DNA from 3 places in the Neobacillus sp. plas4 genome. Region 1 is predicted to be linked to each of the others. Evidence: riboswitches for the same ligand, from Rfam matches in the RefSeq annotation. Region 1 holds a riboswitch; each other region holds the start of a gene.
The links. Region 1 has a riboswitch for lysine ahead of AC2TFD_RS23420 (aspartate kinase). Riboswitches for the same ligand answer to the same signal wherever they lie in the genome.
Positions count from the first base shown of each region.

Region 1 (5,294 bases):
TGATCGCTCCAGTTCTTGAAGAACTTGATTCAGAAATGGGCGAGAAAGTTAAAATCGTGAAATTAGATGTAGATGATAACCAAGAAACTGCTGCAAAATACGGCGTTATGAGTATCCCTACATTATTAGTGTTCAAAAATGGCGAAGTAGTTGACAAAGTTGTCGGCTTCCAACCAAAAGACGCATTAGCAAGCGTATTAGAAAAGCACGTATAAGAAAGAAAAACCTTAGCTGGATTTGTTCTAGCTGGGGTTTTTTATTTTTGAAAGACCGGGTTAAACATAAAAATTTTGGCACCCTGTTGATTGAAGCGGAAATCAACAGGTCAGTTTTAAACAGCCAATGGAAAAAGATTAGGCTTTTCTTTATTCGCTTAATCATTTAAAATTTTAGGATAGATAATTAAGAGACGGGGAGGAGCAGCTGGAATGAATGAAAATATTAAACAAAAATTAACACTGCTGCCTGATCAGCCTGGCTGCTACTTAATGAAAGACCGTCAGGGAACGATCATTTATGTAGGAAAAGCAAAAGTACTTAAAAACCGAGTTCGCTCTTATTTCACTGGCTCGCATGACGGGAAAACATTACGGCTGGTCAATGAAATTGAGGACTTTGAATATATAGTTACCTCATCCAATATTGAAGCACTGCTGCTTGAATTAAATTTAATCAAAAAATATGATCCAAAATACAATGTCATGTTAAAGGATGATAAAACTTATCCGTTCATCAAATTGACAGCGGAAAGACACCCGAAACTTATCATTACTAGAAAAGTAAAAAAGGATAAAGGCAAATACTTTGGTCCATATCCAAATGTCATGGCAGCTAACGAAACAAAAAAACTGCTTGACCGAATTTATCCCTTACGAAAATGTTCAACGCTTCCGGACCGGGTTTGTTTGTACTACCATTTGGGTCAGTGTCTGGCACCTTGTGTGAATGAGGTACACGATGAGGAATACAAGCAAATGACAGACGAGATTACCCGTTTCCTTAATGGCGGATTTAAAGAAATAAAGAATGAACTGACGGAGAAAATGACGAGTGCTTCGGAAGAATTGGATTTTGAACGTGCCAAGGAATTCCGAGATAAAATTATTCATATCGAAACCATAATGGAAAAGCAAAAAATTACGATGACGGATTTTACAGATCGTGATGTATTTGGCTATGCAGTCGATAAGGGCTGGATGTGTGTACAGGTTTTCTTCGTACGCCAAGGAAAACTAATTGAACGTGACGTCTCGATGTTCCCGTTTTACAATGAGCCGGAAGAAGAAATTCTCACTTTTCTTGGTCGATTTTATGAAAAATCCAATCATATTAAACCTAAAGAAGTTCTTATTCAGGATGAAATCGATTTAACGATTGCCGAACAGCTCCTTCAAGTGAAAGTTCTAAAGCCGCAGCGCGGTCAGAAAAGGGACCTTGTTAAGATGGCGATCAAAAATGCGAAAATTGCATTGGCTGAGAAGTTTTCACTGATTGAAAAAGATGAGGTAAGAACGATAAAAGCGGTTGAGAATCTTGGTGAACTTATGGGAATTTATACCCCTCATCGAATCGAGTCATTCGATAATTCGAATATTCAAGGGACAGACCCTGTATCCGCCATGGTTGTATTTATCGATGGCAAGCCGAACAAGCGTGAATACCGAAAATATAAGATCAAATCTGTTACGGGTCCTGATGATTACGAATCCATGCGTGAAGTAACAAGAAGAAGGTATTCGAGGGCACTTAAGGAAGAACTGCCGCTGCCAGATTTAATTCTTATAGATGGCGGTAAAGGACATGTTGAGGCTGTCAGGGATGTACTCGAAAATGAGTTAGGATTAGATATTCCGTTAGCTGGAATGGTGAAGGATGAGAAGCACCGGACTTCTCAGCTTCTCTATGGAACTCCGCTTGAAATTATACCACTTGGCAGAAACAGCCAAGAGTTTTATTTATTACAAAGAATCCAGGACGAAGTTCACCGTTTTGCGATTACCTTTCATCGTCAAACCCGCTCAAAAAGCGCATTTCACTCCTTGTTGGATGACATTCCTGGTGTAGGGGAGAAGCGAAAAAAGCAATTGCTTAAAGAATTTGGCTCTGTTAAGAAAATGAAAGAAGCCACTTTTGAAGAGTTTAGGGCAATTGGGATTCCTGCACCTGTAGCAGAGGAATTAATGAAAAAACTTCAATCATAGCAATGGTCTTTTTACAATAATCTTAACAAAAACAGCCTTGTAAGAAAAAATTGGCTATGCTATAATGAGTGAAAATTTAAATTACTATCACTTTTTAATACTGAAGTGAAGGTAGAGGTGCGAGCTTCAATAGTAATGATTCTGAGAAGGATGAGCTTCTGGGAAGAATCATGAAAGGGGATGTTCGCCGAAGTGAAGAAAGTCTCATTTCTTTCTTTGCTGGTCCTGCATTGAATAAATGCCGGATTGTCAAGACGATTGTCTTGGAGAGCTATCTTACATTGTAGACGCAAGAATTTTTTGTGTATGTTAAACAATGAGATGCCCTCTCATTGTTTTTTATTTTTTACGGAAAGATAATGATTCTTAATCTACAAGTGAAAGCAGGGGAAAAAGATGGGTTTAATTGTTCAAAAATTTGGCGGCACTTCGGTAGGAAGTGTGGAAAAAATTCTAAATGTAGCAGGGCGGGTAAAAGCAGAAACAGACCAAGGAAATCAGGTGGTAGTCGTTGTCTCAGCAATGGGAAAATCAACAGATCATCTGGTCGGCTTGGCGAAAGAAATTTCTGGGCAGCCAAATAAACGCGACATGGATATGCTGTTAAGCACTGGAGAACAGGTGACCATATCATTATTATCAATGGCTTTAAATGAACAGAAATTGCCTGCGGTATCATTTACTGGCTGGCAGGCTGGTATTTTAACAGAGCCTGTCCATGGCAATGCACGTATTACAACGATTCATGCAGAATCCGTACAGAAACAGCTGGACGAAGGTAAAGTCGTTATTGTTGCGGGATTCCAAGGGATCACTGAAGATGGCGAGATTACCACACTCGGCCGTGGCGGATCTGATACGACAGCGGTAGCACTTGCGGCAGCTCTTAAAGCGGATAAGTGTGATATCTATACGGATGTAACTGGGGTATACACCACTGATCCAAGATATGTAAAGAGTGCACGTAAATTAAAATCAGTGTCTTATGATGAAATGCTTGAACTTGCTAATTTAGGTGCGGGGGTATTACACCCAAGAGCAGTAGAATTTGCAAAAAATTATCAAGTACCACTTCAGGTACGTTCGAGCTTGGAGATAGAAGAAGGAACAGTGATTGAGGAGGAAGCATCGATGGAACAAAACCTTGTAGTTCGTGGAGTGGCATTCGAAGATGAAATTACGAAGGTGAGCGTACTGGGTCTCGCCAATTCTTTAACAAGTTTATCTACAATCTTTTCAACGCTTGCGGAAAACCATTTAAACGTTGATATTATCGTGCAAAGTACAACAGAAGCAGAAACAGCGAATCTTGCCTTCTCGATTAAAACGGATGACCTTATAGAGACGTTAAATGTCCTTGAAAATAACAAGGATGTACTTAACTATGAGAGACTTGACGCTGAAAATAAATTGGCTAAAGTATCAATTGTCGGTTCAGGCATGATTTCAAACCCTGGGGTCGCAGCACAAATGTTTGAAGTCCTTGCAGCCAACGGGATCCAAATCAAAATGGTCAGCACCTCAGAAATCAAAGTTTCAGTCGTCCTTGAAGAAAAACATATGTTAAAAGCAGTAGAAGTACTACACCAAGCATTTGGTCTTTCTGCGGTCAGCGAATAAAGAGAAAAAAAGCTTTCATCTATTCGATGAAAGCTTTTTTAAAATTTTTTAAAGTGTATCTTTTCGATCCCATTTGACGGTGAATTGTACTTTATTTGCTTTTTTTACTGGGTGTTCGAAGGTTTCGGTGATGGCTTGTTTTTGGAGTTCGATTTGCTGGGCAAGGAAGCCTGCTTCAATTTGAAAGTAATGTTCCGCTTTTGATTTGACTCGAGAGACAATGAGCGGGCTTGTTAGTTCAAGTTCGATTTCATTTTTTCGCTCATTTTGTAATTCGAGCTGCCCCCAAGAGGCTTTTGTGAAAAAATCAATTACTTCATCAAGAGTGTTTAATGGGTGCTTGCGCGCTAATCGTTTTCCGGCCCAGTAAAGAATTTCGGGAGTGTCTTTTCCTAAGATTTCTGGCAATACAAATTCCCTAATTAATTCATAGCCAAACAACGAAATATTTTTTGGTTCGTCCGAATGTAAATTAAGTTCGACGACATTACTATCTTTCATATAGCTTCCCCTCTTTCTACCATTCTATTATATACAATTATGGCTTCCGATAAGAACACTTTTTATCGTGATGTGTGTAAAGCATTAGAGTAATAAAGGATTGTTATTTTGCAATATAATAGCCTGTCTTTCATCATAATTATGTTTTCCAAAAACGATGGAGGGCTCCCGGATAATTGTAAAAAATGTTAGGAATTTTATTGGGTTTCATACAAAATAATCCCAATTACTAGAAAAGAAACTTATAATTTAATATAATATCAATATATTTTAAAAATTTTATTTTTTTAAAGTTTTTGTGTATACGTTTTCTTGACGCTCTATGCGGATGAGAGTAAAATGGACTTGTCACATAATTGTCACAGTGGTGCTAAGTTTACTAACTATTAAAATGAACTGTAAGTTAAAAAGGGCTTAACATCATTTTAAAAATTCAAGGGGGGTTAATTATGGCGGGGAATCGTGAGTTTTTGAATCGAAGATTGCATTCATTACTAGGAGTTATTCCAATAGGTTTATTCCTTGTGCAGCATCTAGTAGTCAACCATTTTGCTACAGGAGGACCGGAATCCTTTAACAAAGCTGCAGGTTTTATGGGGAACCTACCTTTTAGAATTATCCTAGAAACAGTAATTATTTATTTACCAATCTTATTTCATGCAATCTATGGGCTTTACATTGCTTTTACAGCGAAAAACAATGCAGGGAATTATGGGTTTTTCAGGAACTGGATGTTCCTATTACAACGCGTATCAGGTGTTATTACCCTAATCTTTATTGCATGGCACGTTTGGCAAACTCGGGTTGCGGCAGCATTCGGTACAGAAGTTAACTTTGATATGATGGCCAATATTCTGTCTTCACCATTTATGTTTATTTTCTATATAATTGGTGTAATCTCGACTATTTTCCACTTTGCTAATGGTCTGTGGTCATTCTTTGTAAGCTGGGGTATTACAGTTTCCCCTCGTT
Region 1 covers NZ_CM170152.1:4,636,327-4,641,620, reverse strand. Annotated here, with positions in the region: gene trxA (thioredoxin) at 1-215, shown strand, start outside; gene uvrC (excinuclease ABC subunit UvrC) at 429-2,201, shown strand; lysine riboswitch at 2,306-2,483, shown strand; gene AC2TFD_RS23420 (aspartate kinase) at 2,598-3,821, shown strand; gene AC2TFD_RS23415 (YslB family protein) at 3,870-4,322, opposite strand; gene AC2TFD_RS23410 (succinate dehydrogenase cytochrome b558 subunit) at 4,772-5,294, shown strand, end outside.

Region 2 (5,294 bases), 2.3 Mb from region 1:
GCCATAAGTGATTCGAATGCCAACTCACCTGGCTGCAGAACATGATTGTGTTTCATGAAGACAGTTCCTTCCGTCCTGTTCGATAAATCAGATTGATCCCAATGACAAGCATTAGCGCGGCAATTATGTTCCAAGTCCAATCGTAGGGAGCAATTTCCACATTATAGCGAATCTGATGGATCTTCATTAATTTATGCTGAATGGTTCCATCGTATAATTGGAACCCGCCGCCTCCCAGCAGAAATCCTCCAATCCATCTTTTTGGCCACCAGGCATTTCGGCGGCGGAGGTCAGAGACAAGAAAGGCACCTGCAACAGTGGAAAACCAACTAAATGCATGAAATAGTCCATCAGATACGAGCCCGATATCTGGAGTAGATTTATCATAGAAGTGATGCCAGTGCAGCACCTGGTGGAAAACCGCCTCGTCTATAAAACCGACAAAACCTAACCCTAGCAAGCAGCCAGATAATAGATTACGACCTAAATAATTCAACCGTTCATTACGACCTTTATTCAAAGGTTTCTCCTCCTATCCAGCATTTACCTACCAATTAGTTTAGCCTGTCTGAATAGGTTCCAAACCGCCTTTATTTCGTTGTGGAAATTCAATGAATGAATTGTTGAGATTGATTTTTAGAAAACAGTTAAAGAAGAATAGGGAGTAAATTCTATGGTAGAATGGAAAAATGGATAAAATTAAAAAAGTCAGGCGAGAGAATGAAACATTCCAACGTACTAACAGAAAAAGTCAAAGAAGATAATTACAAAGTAAATCATGCACCTGACTTTATTACCAAAAAAGAAATCGATGAGATTGTTACAAGCGGTGTTTCATATGAATATGCATTTGGTGTTATATTAGCTGCCGCATTCTGGCTTGATATCGTTGATAATAATCAAGATAAGGACTTGTTCAACCAATATTTTAAAAAGATGATTCATAAACTTGATGAAAATGAATTTTATGATAATCCATATTATAAAAACATCAAAATTCCAACGGTGAAAATTGGTAATAGTGAGCTAAAGTATGAAAACTACAAGTCTTTTGAAGGCTTTGTTTGTAATGATATTATCCAAACAAAAGAGGGAAGACAGATACCTCAAATCGGATTTTTTGATAAAGAATTTAGGTTTCCGGCTGTTTTAGAAAATGATCGAATTTGGATGACCATTACACCAAATGAGATCGAAACAATGAAAGAAGCGGTTGATGGTGCATTTGGTAATGTGCTTACATTTGGCTAGGCCTTGGGTATTATGCCTATATGGTTTCTGAAAAAGAAAATGTGGAAAGTGTCACAGTTGTAGATATGAATGAAGATGTCATTCAATTATATAAAAAATATGTATTACCGCAATTTAAACATGCTCATAAGATTAGGATTATCAAGGCAGATGCGTTTGAATATGCACAAAAACATACCGCGAATGGTAAATATGACTTTGTGTTTACCGATCTATGGCATGATGTTTCGGATGGGATTGACATGTATGTGAAAATGAAAAAGATTGAACAGCAGCATCCCAACACAGTATTTTCTTATTGAATAGAAAAGTCTATATTGTGCTATGTGTAAAAGGTTTTGATGATAATGAGGGACCATCACCAGGATGGTCTATTTTCATGCTTAAAATAAAAAAGCACCTGCCTAATTAAGACAGGTACTATGCAGCAATCTTATACAAATAGATTAACTTTACCAGCTTCTAGAACACTATTTAGAGTGGTCATTTCATCTTCGTTTAAAGGAATCAATGGTAAGCGGACGCCGCCAACTTGAATACCTTGTAAATTCAATGCAGCTTTAACCGGTGAAGGGTTTGGTGCAGCAAATAATACTTTCATGATTGGAAGAAGATGGCGATGTAAATCCGCTGCTTCTTGTACACGTCCATTTTTAAATAGTGTAACCATTTCCTGCATTTCATTGCCGATGATATGAGAGGCTACGGAGACAACTCCAGCACCGCCTATAGCTAAAACAGGAATTGTTAATCCATCATCACCGCTAAACAAAGTGAAATCAGCAGGTGTTTGGTTAATGATTTCAGCCATGTCATCTAAATTACCGCTAGCTTCTTTTATAGCCACGATATTTTGAATTTCTGACAGGCGGACTATAGTCTCTACTGACAAGTTTACTGCACTGCGCCCAGGGATATTATAAAGCATAACCGGAAGGGAAGTAGCTTCGGCAATAGCTTTAAAGTGTTGATACATTCCCTCTTGAGATGGCTTATTATAGTATGGAGTGACGAGCATAATCCCATCAACACCCGCTTCTTCAGCCTGTTTTGTTAAGTTAATAGAAGCTCTCGTGTTATTTGAGCCAGTACCAGCAATAACTGGGACTCTGCGTGCTGCAACGTCGACTACGAATTTAAATAAGGAAACTTTCTCCTCAGTCGATAATGTAGGAGACTCGCCGGTGGTTCCTGCAACAACTAATCCATCAGTTCCATTTGCAATTAAATAATTTACTAGTTCTCTAGTTGCGCCGTAATCAATTTCTCCATGCTGATCAAATGGTGTTACCATCGCTGTTAATACTTGGCCAAAATTCAATATACTCACCCTTTGGATAATTTTTTTTGAAAAATTAGAGGTGGATCAGGCCAACGAAAGATAACGCAAAAAAGCAGCAGCGAGGGTTCGCTACTGCAGTAGAAACATAATAATAAACCGTTCCCTTGCGTAAGATAGCCCTCCATATAGATACCTATATGACAATTCTGTATTTATTCAATAGCAGAACCAGCTTCAAGACAAATGAGATTCTATCCGCTTCGGCAAATTCCCCTTTCCGCAATCATCCCAGGACCTCATTATCCTCAAACTGCGTACTAATGGTCATTGCGCCTCTATCCTCACTTCAAAACGTAATGAAGTAAGAAAAATATTTAATTATTACTAATAATAACAGAAAATTCATTCTAAAACAAGCAAAAGACGGTGAGCAAAAAACGGTGCCTGTCACCGCTGCTTTTGCGGTGACACTTTTCGGTGACAGGCACCGCCCGTGGACAGTGTCCACCTCAGGCGGACACTTGTCCAAGAACTGATCTTTTATTTCATCTTTTTGATAAAGACTACTTTTAGGTAGTTGGATTCTGGGTAATGTTTGTTGGTTCTGAAGTCTTCAGGGAGTGAGAATTCTTCCAATATTTTATAGTGCTTGTTTGATTCCTTAAAGGCTATATCAATGAATCCTTTGAATTTTTCTATACCAAAGGAGCTGGAATTGGTTGAGGCCAGGATGATTCCATTATCCTCTGTTATCGAAATAGCTTCCTTTAACAGGTTTTTATAATCCTTTTCAGCGCTGAAGACAAACTTCTTTGATCTTGCAAAGCTTGGGGGATCAAGAATCACCACATCAAACAATAGACCCTTTTTCACCGCATATTTGAAGTAGTTGAATACATCTTCAACAATGATATCTTGAGCTGTCTCATCGATTTCATTCAAACGAAATTGCTCGATTGTTTTACTTTTACTTCGATTTGCAAGGTCAACACTGGTTGTTTTCGTCGCTCCTCCTAAGGCAGCAAATACGGAAAACACACCGGTATAAGAGAAGGTATTTAATACCCGTTTCCCTTTTGAATATACATCTCGTAAAGTTTTTCTAACATCCCTTTGATCTAAAAATACACCGACCATGGCACTGTCATTTAAATAAACTGCGATGTTGACACCATTTTCTTTCACAAGGATTGGGAAATCTCCTCGTTCACCTGCGACGAAGTCATCCTCTTCAATATATTTACCACTTTCATCAAATCGCTTTTTCTGATAAATGCCTTTATATTCCACGAGTTCCTTCAATGAGTCTATAATAAACTCCCTGAAATGGTAAATGCCTTTACTGTACCAGGTAATCAAGTAATAACCAACAAAGTAATCAATCGTTAAACCACCGATTCCATCACCTTCACCATTAAACACTCGGAATGCCGTTGTTTCAGAACTCCTATAAAGCGATTCTCTCTGATTGAAAGCAGACTTTAAGGTCTTTTCAAAAAAACTTTGATTGAACTTCTCATTTTCTTTTCGGCTAAGCACCCAGCCAATTCCCTTATTTTGCTTTCCATAATAGCCTTTGGCAATAAAGTTATTCTGTTCATCCACAAGTTTTATGGTTATACCTTCGTCAACTAAAACATCAGGATTACTAATGGTGTCCTTTGTTATAAGCGGGTAGCCGTTCTTAAATTTATTAACGAATTTTGATTTCACTTTTAAGCTGATTTCCGTTTTCATCTTTTCATCCTTACAAATGTATTTAGGTTAGTAACATTGTAAACAAACTTCTGGCAAATCAATCACTTTCGCTTAGCAAATTGCTACAACCTCTAATTGCTGCAATAAAGTATAATCATAACACTCTTTCCTATAGTAGCGCGCCTTCACAACAAAATAACAGCAAAAGAACCATCTTTTCAAACTACATGAAAAAAAGATCCAAACTATCTGGATCTCAATTTTTTTATCTAAAAAGTATTTTTTTTTTAGCAAGTTTTAAGGCTGCTAAACGTTCGACTTAATGGGTATCCGCAGTTAAGCTTGATTCATCTGGTCTTTTCCCGTTCTGCAATTCTGCAAGGGTCAAACCAAAGTCCATTTGCAGATGGGGGTAATCTTTGAATTGGCTCCAGTCACCGCCCCATTCAAAGCCTAATGCTTTGGCCAGTTCGACCACTTCGTTCCAATCACCTTTTCCGTTTTTATTCCCATCGTATTGCCTATCCCAAATGACCTCTTCGGAGGGAGTCTTGATCGCAAAATCAATGGCTAATCCATAATTGTGATAAGATTCTCCACCTTTTGCATGCGTGACAATATTTCCTTCGGCAGTACGGCCTTTTTCATAAAGTCGATTCTGGTCTTCGGCACTGCGAAAGTCATCCGTTATCATAATGACAATTCCCTTTGCGGCAGACTGTTGGATTAATTGGTCCGCCCGTTCCCTGACAATCGGATGGAGTTCTGTTGGCAAGGAAACATTTTGATTCCTATTTGAACCTGTGAAAGGGTTAGTTTCCATATGATTAATGAAAATGAATAATACAATAAGAATCAGAAATAATGGAATGAACGCTTTAAATTTAAATTTCAACGCAAAAACCCTTCCTATCAAAAATCTACACATGTACTATGACGTCATAAATAGAATCATTGTTTCAGATATTTCTCTGCCATTTTTTGGGCCAATATTATTATGTCAAAATTGTGACGTTTAAGCCCCTCCAATGTACCAAAATTCTTTCAAACATGACAAGTGTAA
Region 2 covers NZ_CM170152.1:763,331-768,624, forward strand. Annotated here, with positions in the region: gene AC2TFD_RS03680 (cytochrome c oxidase assembly protein) at 1-56, opposite strand, end outside; gene AC2TFD_RS03685 (DUF2243 domain-containing protein) at 53-520, opposite strand; gene AC2TFD_RS03690 (hypothetical protein) at 682-1,251, shown strand; gene AC2TFD_RS03695 (spermine/spermidine synthase domain-containing protein) at 1,272-1,553, shown strand; gene dapA (4-hydroxy-tetrahydrodipicolinate synthase) at 1,685-2,572, opposite strand; lysine riboswitch at 2,700-2,879, opposite strand; gene AC2TFD_RS03705 (class I SAM-dependent rRNA methyltransferase) at 3,074-4,270, opposite strand; gene AC2TFD_RS03710 (M15 family metallopeptidase) at 4,551-5,054, opposite strand.
Region 2: linked by a shared signal. The riboswitch ahead of dapA (4-hydroxy-tetrahydrodipicolinate synthase) and the one ahead of AC2TFD_RS23420 (aspartate kinase) in region 1 are both predicted to bind lysine.

Region 3 (5,294 bases), 2.1 Mb from region 1:
TAAATAATATTCCAGTTGAAAAATGTACTGAGCAAGGTATCGTTGTATTTAATACTCCTGGTGCGAATGCTAATGCCGTAAAAGAAATGGTTCTAACCTCCTTAATCTCTTCATCTCGTAATCTTTTTGACGGTGTTGCTTGGGCAAAGGGTTTGGAAAATGAAGGTGACCAAATTCCAAAGCTAGTGGAAGCTGGAAAAAAACAGTTTGTTGGAAAAGAAATTAAAGGGAAAACCTTAGGTGTCATTGGTTTAGGAGCCATCGGTGCGTTGGTAGCGAATGACGCACTTGATTTAGATATGGATGTAATCGGGTTTGACCCGTTTATCTCTGTTGATACTGCTTGGAATTTATCCCGCAAAGTACAGAGAGCAATGACCATTGAACAATTATTCTCTGAATCTGATTATATTACGGTGCACGTACCATTAACTGCTGACACAAAAGGTATGTTTAATGTAGCAACCTTTAGCATGATGAAACCGGGAGTTCATATTTTAAACTTCTCTCGTGGTGAGCTTGTGAATGAAAATGATATGGCAGCTGCTCTTGAAGGCGGGAAAGTTGGAAAATATATTACTGATTTCCCGAACGAAGCTATATTGAAAATGAAAAATACAGTTCCAATTCCACACCTAGGAGCTTCCACACAAGAATCAGAGGAAAATTGTGCAATTATGGCTGCCCGTCAGGTCAAAGAATTTTTGGAAACAGGAAACATCAAAAACTCAGTGAATTTCCCAAATACTTATCTTCCTTATACAGGAAAGCGCCGAGTCATTGCATTTCATAACAATGTTCCGAACATGGTTGGACAGATAACATCTGCTGTATCTAGTTTCACTTTAAACATTGCGGATATGGTTAACAGAAGCCGAGGAGAATATGCTTATACAATGATTGACATTGATAATAAAGTAAATGGTGATGTTATTCCGGCTTTAGAGGAAAAAATCAAACAAATTTCCGGAATGGTAATCGCTCGGATTATTTAATCATATTTCTAATAAAAATGGAGCCAGGTTTCAATACTGGCTCCATTTTTTATGGTTTTTTTGTATATAATCACTGTAATAAATTTAACGTCCGTTTTAGGAATTCCCTCGTACGCTCTTGTGTTGGATTATTGAAAATTTGTTCTGGGCTTCCCTCTTCTGCGATAACTCCCTTGTCCATAAATACAACCCGGTCCGAAACTTCTCTTGCAAATTCCATTTCGTGGGTAACAATTAACATCGTAAGTCCAGATCCTGCAAGTTCCTTCATTACTTTTAGAACTTCTCCGACCATTTCTGGATCAAGAGCTGAAGTTGGTTCATCGAATAACATCACATCTGGTTCCATCGAAAGTGCTCTGGCAATCGCCACGCGCTGTTTCTGACCCCCGGAAAGCTGCTTTGGCTTCGCATTAATATACTTGTCCATCCCAACCACCTTCAAGTACTTCATCGCTACTTTTTCGGCCTCTTCTTTAGAGCGTTTTAATACCTTCACTTGCCCTACAACACAGTTGTTTAGCACATTGTGATTGTTAAATAAGTTAAATTGCTGGAACACCATACCCAAATGCTTCCGATAGTCCGTTGCATTATGGTTGTCATCCAAGATATTTTCACCATGATAGATAATTTGTCCGCCGCTTGGTTTTTCTAAAAGATTAATACAACGAAGAAGCGTCGACTTACCAGATCCTGAGGAACCGATGATGGTGACAACTTCCCCTTTTTTCACCGAAAAATTAATGTCTTTTAATACTTCATGTGTTCCAAAGGATTTGTTAAGGTGCTGAATATCAATAATCTTTTCCATATTCTCCCCTCCTTATTTTTGTAATGGTTCGTTTCCAATCATCGTATAGTTGTCAGATCCATCTAATCGCTTTTCAATGTATAGCAATATTCTTGTAACAATAAAGGTCATGACAAAATAAATCATACATGCTACGAAAAACGATTCAAAATATCTAAAGTTATTACCAGAAATTGATTTTGTCACGAAGTATAGTTCTGTAACGGAAATAACATTCAGAACGGATGTATCTTTAATATTAATAACAAATTGATTTCCTGTTGCAGGTAGTATATTTCGAATCACCTGTGGCAATACCACATTCCACATCGTTTGCAGATGATTCATTCCAATTGCATGCGCTGCTTCGAACTGTCCCTTATCAATTGAAACAATCCCACCACGGACAATTTCCGCCATATAGGCTCCTGTATTAATCGAAACAACAATGATAGCTGCTGCAAAAACATTCATATCGATACCAAATGCTAGCGCAGAACCATAATAAATTACCATTGCTTGTACAATCATCGGTGTTCCACGGAAGAATTCAATATAGATGGATAGAATTGCGTTTATCACGTTTAATAAGGCTTTTTTTGCACCGCGTTCAGGCATTGGGATGGTGCGGATTACCCCTGCTGCTAATCCAATTGCTGCTCCAATAATCGTTCCAATTAGAGAAATCAATAGTGTTAACCCAGCGCCACGAAGGAACATAGGCCAGTTTTCTGCAATTATTTTTATGACCCACTCAAGACTCATCTTTTATCCTCCTCTACCTTATAAAACCGACTGTATCCTTAATACAGCCGGTTTTGACATTTCTATTCTGCAGCTGGTTGATTCTTAATAGCTGTATCCATAATAGTTGTACGTTCTTCTTCTGAAATGCCCTTTAAAACTTCATTAATTTTTTCTGTTAATTCACTGCCTTTTTCAAGACCGACAGCAATGGCCGTATCATCTGGGGAAGTTTTAAATCCTTCTTCAAATTCAACCATTACGTAGTTTTCATTTGCAGCGGATGCACTAATTCCTTCTGGACGCTCTGATACATATCCATCAATCATCCCTGATTCAAGAGCTACCCTCATTGCTGGGAAGTTGTCCATCGCCGTTTTCTTGTCTACCCCTTTAATTTGATCAATCACTGAATAGTGGAATGTATTTAATTGAGCTGTAACTTTTGCTCCCTTGAAATCTTGGATAGAAGTTGCACCTTCGTACTTGCTGCCTTTTTTCACGACCATTACTAAATTTGAAGTATAGTAATTATCCGAGAAGTCAATGGTCTCTTTTCGTTCTGCTGTTGGTGACATACCAGCGATAATGGCGTCAATTTTACCAGAAGTTAAAGCTGGTACTAGGCCATCCCACTCTGTTTTAACAATTACTAATTCTTTTCCTAAACCTTCAGCGACTTTTTTGGCGATTTCTACGTCATATCCGCCTGCATATTCTGCAGAGCCATTGATTTTAACACCACCGTTGGAATCATCGTTTTGGGTCCAGTTAAAAGGAGCATACCCCGCTTCAAGCCCAACCTTAAATGTATTGTCTTCTGATCCCTTAGAATCAGAACCATTACTTGTCCCGCATCCTGTTACTAGTAGAATAGTAGAAACCAACAAAACTAAAAGTACCTTTACCTTGTTTCTCATCCTGTTCTCTCCCCCTGTTTTTTAAATTCTAAAACAAAAAACGACCTGAGATAAACTCAGGTCGTACTATCCATAGTTGCCCTTAAGTCCCCTCTTTTATCCCATGAGATAGCACAACCCAATAAACCGGAGAGTTTATTGAGACAGTCCTGCAGCTCTTAACTACAGACCCAGCATGTAATACCGAGAATATTACACACTTCGGCGACATTTCCTTCTCCATAGCATCATTGCTTCTCAAACTCCGCTAAAGACTGTTAAATACCGCGCCTCTACCTCACTGCAAAAAAGTGAGGTCTTATTTAATTGTATTCTTATTCTACAATACTATTCAGATAACCGTCAACTTGTTTCTATTGCCTTTATGAAAGTAACCCAAAAATGTCGGCTTTGTAAAAATGATTTAAAGAGCCTTAACATCAACAAAGCAGACTTTTTAATATAGATATATTATTCTATCATTTAATAACTTTGTATTATATTATTCTTTAACTGATGGCATTTCGTTAAAGAACGTTACATCCTCGATAGGAAGACGCGTAGTAGGATGTCCTGGTTTCGTTGCTTTTCCGATAGCAATGAGCATAACCGGCACAAACTGCTCGGAAATTCCGAACGCTTCAATGAACTTCACTTTATCGTACCCACCCATAGGTACAGTGTCGTATCCTTTGGATCGGGCGACAAGCATGAGTTGCATCGAGACAAGTCCTCCATCAGTATATACGATTTGGCGAGCCACTTCAGGAGGCAAGTTTGAGTACATGCTGACTGTTCGTTCAATGAATGATTTAGCCGTATCAGCCGGCATAAAACCTGCTTCAACAGCCTGTCCATAAATTTTTTCGGCTTTCTTGTAGCTTTCCACATCACCTAGTACCGCAATAACAGCAGAAGCTTCGACTACTTGTTGTTGGTTAAACGCGATAGGCAAAAGCTTTGTCTTCAACTCTGGTTTATCGATAACTAGAAAACGCCATGGTTGCAGGTTCGAAGACGAAGGAGCCAAAGTTGCCAGCTCCAGTATTTCAGACATTTCTTCACGTGAGATCTGCACGGTTGGATCGTATGCACGAACGGATCGACGTTCCCGAATAACATCTAAGAACATTTGCTGTTCGAGCTTATCTAAAGTTTGAGAGTTTGACATAATAATTCCTCCTAGTAATGACATGATAGTTTCGTTCAACTCTACTATGAGCACTTAAGAAAATTATTTTAATAGTAATGGTTTTTAACCCTATCATGAACAATGTGGTAAAAAATACAGCTACCATTAATGTTTGTATTTATACTAGGTAACCTTACTCAGATTGAATCCAATTGTCAAAAGTAATGCATTTGTAACTTTAACCATTAAAATAAGATGATTAGTAATATAGTCGTGGCAAATTTTTGATAAATTCATATAAATATTAATAGAAGATATTTTTAGAAAAACTGGTGGTGTTGATATTGGAACCTAAATGGCTGGATTGGGCGAAACAGCTTCAATCCATTGCGCAGGCGGGATTAACATATTCAAAAGATGTTTATGACTTGGAGAGATTTGAATTAATAAGAAATATTAGCGTTGATATTTTAGTTCATTACACAGATATGGACAAGCATGTAATCAAAGATTTATTTGCAGGTGAAACAGGTTATGCAACTCCTAAGGTTGATATTAGGGCTGTTGTCTTTAAAGATGATAAAATTCTTATGGTCCGTGAAAATACCGATGGGAAATGGGCATTACCTGGCGGCTGGGCTGACATAGGACATACCCCAAGTGAAGTCGCTGTTAAGGAAGTAAAAGAGGAATCTGGATTTACGGTGAAACCGATTAGAGTAATAGCTGTA
Region 3 covers NZ_CM170152.1:2,574,479-2,579,772, reverse strand. Annotated here, with positions in the region: gene AC2TFD_RS12815 (phosphoglycerate dehydrogenase) at 1-995, shown strand, start outside; gene AC2TFD_RS12810 (amino acid ABC transporter ATP-binding protein) at 1,066-1,809, opposite strand; gene AC2TFD_RS12805 (amino acid ABC transporter permease) at 1,822-2,553, opposite strand; gene AC2TFD_RS12800 (transporter substrate-binding domain-containing protein) at 2,616-3,452, opposite strand; lysine riboswitch at 3,554-3,735, opposite strand; gene AC2TFD_RS12795 (nitroreductase family protein) at 3,934-4,602, opposite strand; gene AC2TFD_RS12790 (NUDIX hydrolase) at 4,908-5,294, shown strand, end outside.
Region 3: linked by a shared signal. The riboswitch ahead of AC2TFD_RS12800 (transporter substrate-binding domain-containing protein) and the one ahead of AC2TFD_RS23420 (aspartate kinase) in region 1 are both predicted to bind lysine.